One region of the Paraburkholderia phenazinium genome, then DNA from elsewhere that is predicted to be linked to it. Evidence: riboswitches for the same ligand, from Rfam matches in the RefSeq annotation. Region 1 holds a riboswitch; the other holds the start of a gene.
What was found. Region 1 has a riboswitch for cobalamin ahead of BUS06_RS28970 (HoxN/HupN/NixA family nickel/cobalt transporter). Riboswitches for the same ligand answer to the same signal wherever they lie in the genome.
Positions count from the first base shown of each region.

Region 2: another riboswitch for cobalamin. It lies ahead of BUS06_RS19390 (TonB-dependent receptor domain-containing protein); the one in region 1 lies ahead of BUS06_RS28970 (HoxN/HupN/NixA family nickel/cobalt transporter).

Region 1 is NZ_FSRM01000002.1:2,024,575-2,029,928, forward strand. It holds gene BUS06_RS28950 (LysR family transcriptional regulator) at 1-124, opposite strand, end outside; gene BUS06_RS37610 (BON domain-containing protein) at 327-518, opposite strand; gene cobD (threonine-phosphate decarboxylase CobD) at 494-1,582, opposite strand; gene BUS06_RS28965 (cobyric acid synthase) at 1,717-3,255, shown strand; gene BUS06_RS28970 (HoxN/HupN/NixA family nickel/cobalt transporter) at 3,284-4,342, opposite strand; cobalamin riboswitch at 4,437-4,631, opposite strand; gene BUS06_RS28975 (cobyrinic acid a,c-diamide synthase CobB) at 4,712-5,354, opposite strand, start outside.
Region 2 is NZ_FSRM01000001.1:4,330,275-4,335,628, forward strand. It holds gene BUS06_RS19385 (Vgb family protein) at 1-194, shown strand, start outside; gene BUS06_RS19390 (TonB-dependent receptor domain-containing protein) at 252-2,177, opposite strand; adenosylcobalamin (AdoCbl) riboswitch at 2,223-2,312, opposite strand; gene atzF (allophanate hydrolase) at 2,572-4,401, shown strand; gene BUS06_RS19400 (GntR family transcriptional regulator) at 4,530-5,246, shown strand.

The DNA of each region.
Region 1 (5,354 bases):
CCGCTTCAATCTTCGAGATCTGCATGCTGAGCGCGGGCTGCACCATGTTCAGCCGCTTTGCCGCGCGCGTGACCGAGCCGTCCTCGAAAAGGGCGATGAAATATTGGATTTGCTTGAGATCCATAAGCCAGGAAGCGCAGCGTGTAGGGTTGAAGCTTTGAGTGTAATCGCTTGCGTGCCCGCAGATACGTGGCAGGCGATGCATTGAGCGTACAGGGTGTCTCGAGCAAACGGCGCAGGATGTGTCCACTGGGCAGTGCTCACGACATGCAGCGACAACAATTTCGACGTTTGCCCGGCAAGCGAAACTTTTCTTCCTGAAGCGCTCAAACTGGTGGAGCAGGCTGTATCAGCGCGACAGCAAACGTGAATCCCTCGGTGTGGTCGGCCGCTCGGCGGCGCTGGTAGTCCCATTCGACTTCACCCTTCAGCGTCACGTGTCCGTCCCTGACGACCGCCTTGATGTCGTCCGCCGCATAAGGCAGCTCGGCCTTCAGTCCGGCAATGATCTCGCGCACGATTTCCGGATCGGGCCGTTTGTTGACTTCGAGAGTTCGTCCATGGTCCGGGCAAGAGCCAGCTCGAGCCGTGCCCACTCTTGCTCCAACCCGGGTAGCCCGAAGCGCACGCTGGGGATAGCCGAAAAATAGCGTGTCCAGATCCCTTGCCGGGCGAGCCCCTGGTGCAGTGCCTCTGCACGTGGATCCGGGAACCAGGCAAACAGGGGAGTGCTCAGTGCGACCAGGCCGTGAGCCTGCAGCAAGGCTACAAGCCGTGCGCTTTCAGACGCAAGTAGCACACGCATCTGATGTTGCCACGCATGGTCGCGGAACGCGTGTGCCACTGCATGGCGGGCGGGTCCGTTGACGGTCCAGGCGCCGAGATGGAGGCTTAGCGCTGCAAGTAACTCGGGCCGGCCCAGCGCGAAGCCGCAACGCGCTCCGGCGAGTCCGAAGAATTTTCCCGGTGAGCGCAGGACCACGAGTCCCTCGCGGTCGACATACGCTGCCATCGATGAGCATGTCTCCGCAGGCAGTGCGTCGCCGAACGTTTCATCCACGATCAGCGTGCCGCCGACCGCCGAAAGTTGCGCATGCCACTGCAACAGACGGTGCGGGTCCACTTGCTTCGTTGTCGGATTGTTTGGCGTGACGACGACCGCGTGGTTGACGCCGCAGGGCAACACATCGTCGTCGACGTCGAGTGGCACGACGGTGTGGCCCGCGCGCTCGAACGCAGGGGCATATTCGCCATAGGTTAGCGGAGCAACCGCGGCGACTCCGCGCCGAAGCAGTTCGGGCAGCGCCCGGATGGCTGCCTGGCTACCCGCCACTGACGTTATATGGTCGGAACTCGGCGCGCCATAGTACCGCGCGGCATCGGCGAGCAGGCCATCGCCATCGTCGGGCAGGCGGCGCCATATCTCGGCAGGAATGGGCGGGACCGGATAGGCGTGCGGATTGATACCGGTCGACAGATCGAGCCACGCATCAAAACTGATACCGTAGCGCCGGACGGCTTCGCGCAGATTGCCACCATGCACGATTGCGCCAGGGACGAGTGTAGGGTTGGGTGAAATCATGTCGTGATTGTATCGACAGGGGTGACGCACCGGTGGCAATGGGATAATCGTAAACCGTGTGATGCCTCTCGCACCTCTGCAAATTGCGTTGTGTGCACCAACTCATCCATTTTTGATCGAGCCTCAGTTTCCTGATGACTGTTCCGAACGATTTCGCACCGGCTGTGCCTGGCGGCACCCTGATGATCCAGGGTACAACCTCCGATGCAGGCAAGAGCACGCTGGTCGCCGGTTTGTGCCGGTTGGTGTCGCGCCGCGGCGGACGGGTAGCGCCGTTCAAGCCACAGAACATGGCGCTCAACAGCGCAGTCACGATCGATGGGGGCGAGATTGGCCGCGCACAGGCGCTGCAGGCGATTGCGGCCGGCATTCCCGCGCATACTGACCTGAACCCGGTGCTCCTCAAGCCGACCAGCGATCGTGGTGCGCAGGTGATCGTGCATGGCAAAGCACGAATGAATCTTGATGCGCGCGCCTATCACGACTATAAACCGCTGGCCTTCAAGGCCGTGCTCGAATCTTACGCGCGCCTGCAGCAGCAGTACGACACGATTCTGGTGGAAGGGGCGGGCAGCCCGGCGGAGATCAATCTGCGTGCGAACGATATCGCCAATATGGGCTTTGCTGAAGCGGTCGATTGCCCGGTGCTGTTGGTGGCCGATATCGATCGCGGCGGTGTGTTTGCGCATTTGCTCGGTACGCTCGAATGCCTGTCCGAATCCGAACGCGCAAGGGTCTGCGGTTTCGTCATCAACCGGTTTCGAGGCGATCCAGGTCTGCTGCAGCCTGGGCTTGACTGGCTGGAGGCACGTACCGGCAAGCCGGTACTGGGGGTGGTGCCGTATCTGCACGGATTGGCGCTCGACGCCGAAGACATGCTGCCGCGTGTGGCGCATAGCGGTGCGGCCGATGCCGTGCAGTCTCTGCGGGTGGTCGTGCCGGCATTGCCGCATATCAGCAATCACACGGATTTCGATGCGCTCCGCGCGCACCCGCAGGTCGATTTCAGCTATGCGCTTGCGGGTATTCCGCCGCCGCCCGCGGACCTGGTGATTTTGCCCGGCTCCAAGAATGTGCGTGGAGATCTGGCCTGGCTGCGCGACAACGGTTGGGAAGAAGTGCTGCGTCGGCATTTGCGTTATGGCGGCCGGGTGATCGGTATCTGCGGAGGCATGCAGATGCTCGGCCAATCGGTGAACGACCCGCACGGCGTGGAGGGCCAGCCGGGTACCACGAAGGGTCTCGGCTGGCTCGATTACGAGACCGTCATCACACGCGAGAAGATGCTCAGGAACGTCACGGGCGCCCTGACGCTGAACGGTTCGCCGGACGTTTGCGGCTACGAGATTCACATGGGCGAAACCCACGGCCCCGCGCTTGATGCGCCGGCGTTGTACCTCGTAGCGGATCAGTCGGACGGGGACGGTACACGTCCCGATGGTGCAATGTCGGCTGACGGACAGATTCTCGCCACTTATGTGCACGGGCTGTTCGACACGCCGGCCTCCTGCAGTGCCTTGCTCGCGTGGGCGGGGCTGGCCGGTTCGCAAGCACTCGACTATCCGGCGTTGCGGGACGCGTCGCTCGACCGGCTCGCCGATACGCTCGAGGAGCACCTCGACCTGGCTCGGGTGTTCGCCGCTATCGGCAAGCGTGCGGACGCGTCACGCTGACTCCAGCCGAGCCAGCTCGACTGAGCGCTTATTGCGCATGCAGATGCGCTTCGAGTTTGTCGTAGCCCTTGATTCGGTAAATCAGGAACGACAGGACCCAGGAGACGATGAAGATGCCAATGATGACGAAGCCGAGGTTGTTGAAATTCTCGTTCAGCGTATCGACGGTCTGCCAGAACAGGCCCTTTTGCCTGATCTGGTCGGCAATCATCCCCAGCGCCTCGATACCGCCTATCACGACCGCGACGAGCACAGAGACCAGCGTGATCGTGAGGTTGTAGTAAAGCTTGCGGATCGGTCGCACGAACGCCCATTCATAGGCACCAAGCATCAGGATCCCGTCGGTGGTGTCGATCAGTGTCATGCCTGCGGCGAAGAGTACCGGAAACACCAGCACGATCCAGATCGACAACCCTTGAGATGCCTGGTGTGCCGAGATGCCGAGCAGGCTGACTTCGGTCGCGGTATCGAAACCCAGGCCGAACAGAAAGCCGAGCGGCAACATCCACAATGAGTTCGATACAAGCTTGAACAGCGGCCGGAACATCCGTGCGAGCAAGCCGCGACTGTTGAGCAGGAGGTCGAGATCTTCCTGATCGTATGGCTCACCACGCTTTACTTTCTTGAACGCCCGCCATACGCCGCGTAGGATGATCAGGTTCATGGCCGCGATCAAAAACAGGAAGATCGCTGAGACGCTGGTCGAGACTATGCCGCCGACGTTTTGCCAAGATTCGAACCGGCTTTCGAGCGCAGAGGCTGTAGCAGCAACCGCTGCCGCTACCAGCAAAACCACGGCCGAGTGACCGATGGCAAAGAAGAAACCGACCGTGACGGGGCGCCGGCCATCCTGCATCAGTTTGCGTGTGACGTTATCGATGGCGGCGATGTGATCGGCATCGACTGCATGGCGCAGACCGAAGCCGTAGGCGACCAGGCCGGTGCCCAGCAACAGCGGGTGACCGTGGAAGGCTATGAAGGCCCAGATCCAGCTACCGACGTTGAATAAAGCGAGGACGCTGTAGATGGCAATCAGCCGATAGCGCAATGCGTCAGTTGGAACTGACCTTGAGTACGTGATGGACATGCAAGAATCCTGAGGTTCGGGCTGTCCTTACAGCAGGTATCCATTCGCGCAAACGGATACTTGGCGACTCGGACATCCCCGTCCGATCCGGCTGAGCAGACCTCGGTCGATGGCAGGTCTCCTGACTAGCACGTCACGATCCGGCACCGACCTTCCCGGTTACCCAGTGGTCAAGCATGGTGTGGACTCGGCGCTTACAGTTGCGGGGGCAGTCGCAGACTTGAGCAGAGCGCTCTCACTGCGTTCCCGTTTAATCCCGGTGAGGGGAACCATCAAGGCGCAAGAGTACAGAAGGCTGCCGGAGGGCGTCAATCTCCGCTTGAATCGCGGTTCGGACGGAGGGATCTTTCCCTTTCCAACGATTTTTGTTCAGAACGCCTCGCCGCGGAACAAGGCGGCGGCGAATACCGGATTCGACGGCCAGTAAGCGTGCATGTAGGTTGCGACGATTGCACCGTGCCGATAGAGGGCTTCCCCGCTGGTTGCGCCTTGCGGCCGAACCGCGGTCGTAACCGGTGCGAGCGGCGTGTTCAGCTTCGAATAGTGGAACGTGTGTCCGGTCATGACGCCGTGTCGTCCTTCGATCTGTTGCATGGCCAGTGCCGCGAAGCGGGTCTGCATGCTGGCCTCGCCGGGCAGCAGGCCGAGCATCGGGGTAGAGGCACCGTGCACGTCGATCAGTCGGTCTAGCAGATAGAGCATGCCGCCACATTCGGCGATCAACGGCTTGCCGGCTGCGGCGTGTGCGTGAATCGAGCCGGCACTGCATTTCCGGTCCACCAAGGTCCGGGCATGGAGTTCCGGGTAACCGCCGGGAAGATAGAGGGCATCGGCAGCCTGAGGTAGCGGTTCATTGGCGAGCGGCGAGAAATACGCGAGTCTCGCGCCGAGTGCTTCGAGCAGTGCGAGATTGGCTGGGTAGATAAAGGAAAAGGCCGCGTCCTTTGCAATTGCGATCAGCCTGCCGTCGAGCAGGCGTGGCAGGCTGTTACGCGGTGGCGCCTCGAAGTCG
Region 2 (5,354 bases), on a different contig from region 1:
CATGGGACGATAACGAAAGCGAGCTACGACACGTCGATCCACGCAGTGGCGAAGTCGTGGAGAGTCTCGAAATGCCGCCCGGCACCCACGTGTCCGGGCTGGAGTCCGACGGAGCCGAGCAGTTCTTCTGCGGCGGCGGACGCAGCGGCAAGCTGCGAGCCGTCCGCCGGCCGAAGCGCGGCTCCCCCGCCTAAAACGCCGCCTGGAACGCTGCCTAAAACGCCGTCTGGAACGCCGCCTGGAACGCTGCCTTAGAACGTGTAAGCCAGCTTGCCGAACGCCGTCCGGCCCAACGTGTTGTAGCCGTACGCGGTTACGTACTGCCGGTTGAACAGATTCGACAGATTGGCGGACACGGTGAGATGCGAGTTGACCTTGTACGCAGCGCGCAGGCCCACCGTTGTATAGGATGGCAGATAGATCGAGTTGGCCTGATCGTCGAAGGTCGATCCACCGTACAGCACGGAGATGCCCGTGCTCAGTGCGTGCAGGTGGAACTCGTCCCACATGTGATCGATGTTCAGGCTGAACGTCTGACGCGGGCGGCGGTTAAGCCAGGTCTGATCCGTGACGTCCTGCGGATTCAGGAAACCGACCGAGAGGCTCACCGGCGTCGATTTGCCGATGGTGCCCTTGTACGACAGGTCGATGCCCTGAATATGCGCGCGTCCGACGTTCACCGGCAGGAAGGTCACCGAGTCGTATTCGATCAGGTTGTGAACGCGCGTGTCGTACACCGCCGCCGTGAAGGTCCCGAACGACGTGGCGGCATCCAGCGCCGCCTCAACCGTATCGCTGCGCTCCGGCAGAAGGTTTGGGTTCCCGTAGCCCGGATAGTACAGGTCGTCGAAGGTCGGCAGACGGAACGCATTGCCATACGAAACGCGCGCCGTATAAACCGGCGTGATCGCATAAGACAAGGCAACGTTGCCGGTATTGACCGACTGCCCCTCGATGATCTCGTGACGGCCTGCCAGGAACACGGTCAACGGGCCGAGCGTCGCCGACTGATGCAGCGAAACCGCTGAATCGTCGCGCGTCGGCACACCCGACGGAATGTCGTATGGCAGGAAGGCCTGCTCGCGCGAGAAGTCGTAGGCAAGCTTGGTCTCGCCGGACAGCGGCAGGTTGAACAGCGCGGGCCCACGCTCCTGATGCGTCAGCGAGGTCGACGTGCTCAGGCGCGTCGAGTCGATCTCATCGGATGGGATGCCCGGCGTATTCGTATACAGGAACTCGCGGTCCGTGGCGTAGCCGACCGACTGATCGAGCTGCGTGAACGGCGTGATATCCAGATGGAACGCGGCGCCCGTCGTCAGCTGATAATCGGCCTGCCGGTCGTCGCCGCCCGCGTCATCGTAGGAGAGATCCGAGCGGTGATACAGGAAGAACGTGGAGAGCGACCAGTTGTTGTGCGCGTAACCCAGGCGTCCATCCACGTCCTGTGCATGGTACGGGTTACGGCCGTCTTCGTGACCGAAGACAACCGGCTGCGTCGCATCGATCCCCGCCGTGTTGTAGTCATGCAAGCCGAGCGAGTAGGTCAGCCCGCTCAACGCCGAGAGCGCGCCGGTGGACGGGACCGAGCCCGATGTGCGGACCTGCGTATCGAAGGTCTTGTTCGACCCGCCGCCCACCGACACCGTGGTCTGATTGGGCTGATTGGAAGCGTGGTTCGTGAAGAGCTGGATCACGCCACCCATCGCATCGGCGCCGAACGAAGCGGCTGCCGGACCGGAGATCACCTCCACGCGGTCGAATGCGGAGGTCGGCAGATCAGCCCACTCGGCCTGACCGCTGGTCGCGGAACCGACCCGGATGCCGTCGATAAACACGGCCACCTGATTTCCCGCCGAGCCACGGATGCTGACGGACGCAAGCGAACCTGGGCCGCCGTTCTGCGCAACGGTCACACCGGGCAGTGTAGCGAGCGCCTGCGTGATGCTTGGGTCAATGGGCGAAAGACGGTCGAGATCTGCGCGAGTCAGAACCTGGGTCGTGGCGTATCGCTGATCGAACGATTGCGGCAGATGCTGCGTGTCGCCAGTGACGAGGATATTCGGTAGCGTGGTTTGCGCGACGGCCTGATCCTGGGTTGACGACGAGTCGTCGGCGTGGGCGATCTGGCAAGCGATAGCCGTCAGCGCGGAGCTGATGATGAGATGACGAAGCTTCATTATTGGAATCCTGGGGATAGCGCGCCCCACAGTTGAATAGTAGACAACGACGCCGAGGTCTGACTTCCGGTTCGGACTGAAACCGGTCACAGTGGCGCGACCGCGCTGGATTTGCACCAGCTTCCACGAGTCGTTTGCGCGCATTCTACTTGCGAATCTAACGGGGACCGGAATAATTCCCGCCAATCGACGCGTCATTGCAACATCGCACCAGCGCGGTTCTGACGCCCAACGATCGGGCGTTTCGCGCCAGACGGGTGCATCCGAGAACGGCTCGGGCATGGCGTCCATGCCTGTATCGCCCTGCCCTGAAAAGGCGTGACAGCCTCCCCGCGCGGTTGGCATGAGTCTTGAGTACAATTCCCCTGAACTTGTACACAAGAGGGAATACGAGATGCGCGGATGGACAATTTCGGATTGGCAGGAAGCGTATCGGGACGGTGCGACGCCCGCCCAGTTGCTTGGCGAACTGGTCCACGGACTGACGCCCGAAGATGACCCCGCATGGATATCGACCGTGACGCAAGCAGTGCTTGAAGCGCAGCTCGCGGGCCTCGAGGGCAGGCTGGCCGCGGTGGGTGGCGATCTGACGAAGCTGCCGCTCTATGGCGTGCCATTCGCCGCGAAAGACAATATCGACGCCGCCGGCTTCGAGACCACAGCCGCCTGCCCTGCCTTCGCCTATACGCCAGGGCGCAGCGCGACGGTCGTGCAGCGGCTGACCGATGCCGGCGCAATCGTCATTGGTAAAACCAATCTCGATCAGTTCGCGACCGGCCTCGTGGGCGTGCGCTCCCCTTACGGCATCCCGGCCAACAGCTTCGACGCCGAGTACATCTCGGGCGGCTCGAGTTCGGGGTCGGCCTCGGTAGTTGCGCGCGGCATCGTCCCTTTCTCGCTGGGCACGGATACGGCCGGCTCGGGACGCGTCCCTGCGGGCCTCAACAATATCGTCGGAATCAAACCTACTCGTGGCGCGTTTAGCAATGCAGGCGTGGTGCCGGCATGCCGCACGCTCGACTGCGTGTCGGTCTTCGCGACCACTTTCGACGACGCCGCGCTCGTGTACGACCTGGCCGCCTCGCTCGATCTGGCCGACGGTCTGTCCCGCGAAACGCCCGCCTCCGCGCTTCAGTGGCGCGTTCCCGCCGCGCCGCGTTTTGCGGTCCCGTCACAGCCGGAATTCTTCGGCGATGAACTGTCCGCGCAAGCCTTCAAGGCCGCCGTGGCACACCTTGAAGCGCGCGGCGCGATCTGCGTGCCGCTCGATTTTTCGCTCTTCGACGACGTCACTGCGCTGCTGTATGACGGCGCATGGGTAGCGGAACGCTATGCGGCGATTCGCGACTTTGCTGGCTCGAACGAAGCCGACATTCACCCGGTTGTGCGCGACATCATCTTCAAGGCCAAGGAATTCTCCGCCACCGACACCTTCGAATCGATCTACCGTCTCGCCGATCTCAAACGCCGCGCCGATTCGATGCTGGCGCAGTTCGACGCCCTCGTCGTGCCGACAGCCCCAGCCCACTACAGGATCGCCGAACTGCTGGCGGATCCGGTACGTCTGAACAGCAATCTCGGCAAGTACACCAACTTTGTCAATCTGCTCGACTGGAGCGCAGTGGCCGCGCCGGCAAACTTCCGCGAAGACGGACTGCCGTTTGGGATTACCTTCATTGGCGAGGCGTGGCGGGAACGCGCGCTGGCTGACTTTGCGGCGCAATGGCATCGGGCCACCGGGCTGCCGCGTGGAGCGACTGGAATGCCGCAGGCTGCGCAGTCGGGTGCCGCGCAGTCCGGTGCCGCGCAACCAGCGCCTGAGGCAAAACGCAGCGCGGCGAGCGACACCATTCGCGTCGCCGTCGTCGGTGCCCATTTGCGCGGCATGCCGCTCAACCATGAACTGACGAGTCGTGGCGCAAGCTTCGCGGAGAGCACGACGACCGCGAGCAACTATCGTCTCTTCTCGCTCGCAAACACGACTCCGCCGAAACCAGGGCTGCTGCGTTCCGAAAGCGGCGCACCGATTCAGCTGGAACTCTGGGACGTGCCGGCGACTGCATTTGGTTCTTTCGTCGCTGGCGTCCCTGCACCACTTGGCATCGGCACTGTAACGCTCGCGGACGGCAGACAGGTGAAGGGTTTCATCTGCGAGCCTTACGCCCTGCAGGATGCGCAGGACATCACGGCATTCGGCGGCTGGGCTGCCTGGCTCGCGCGTTAGCTTCTCTCATTGCGCGCCGGAATCGTCCAAACATTCCATCGCAAGCCGCGTATCATGATCCAAGCTCGCGATCTTCCGTTGCCGTTGGAACAAGCTAGCCGCATCCCCTCACGCACCTGGAAATACTGATGGTGGACAACAGCGCGCCGACTGCGTCGGCGAAAAGCGCCAGCAACCTTGCTGCGCAAATCTATACGCAACTGAAGGCCGATATCTTCGACTTCCGCCTGCTGCCAGGCGACAAGTTCAGCGAAGGCGATATCGCAACACGTATGCAGGTCAGCCGCACACCGGTCCGGCAGGCGCTGTTCTGGCTGCAGCGCGAAGGCTACGTGGATGTCAACTTCAAGAGCGGCTGGCAGGTCCGCGCGTTCGACTTCAAGTATTTCGAAGACCTCTACGAAGTGCGCGTCATGATGGAAACTTCCGCAATCGCGAAGCTCGTGGAGCTGGACGCCACCTCACGGCTCGACGCCCTGCGCGAGATCTGGTGCGTGCCCGTGAAGAAGCAGCTTGACGATCCCGCCACCGTCGCCGCGCTGGACGAAGCCTTCCATGGACGTCTCGTCGCCGCCGTGGGCAACAACGAAATGGCGCGGATGCATGAGGACATCACTGAACGCATCCGCATCATCCGCCGGCTGGACTTCACCAAGAAACCGCGCGTGGCGGCAACCTATAAGGAACACGCGGCGATTCTCAAGGCGATCTTTGCTGGCGAAGCGTCGGACGCCCAGCAGATGATCCGTGCTCATATCGCGGAGAGTCAGGCCGAGGTCAAACGCATCACGCTCTATATGATGCAGACCGCGCGCGAACGTTACGGTGCGCGCGAAACGATCTAGCGCCTTCGCCATCCCTGGATACGTGCACGACGCACCAGCGTGGCGCGTCGTGCGCACCGCTGTCACACAGCGTCTCTCGACCTCGCAAGCGTGGCAAAGCCTCCCGTT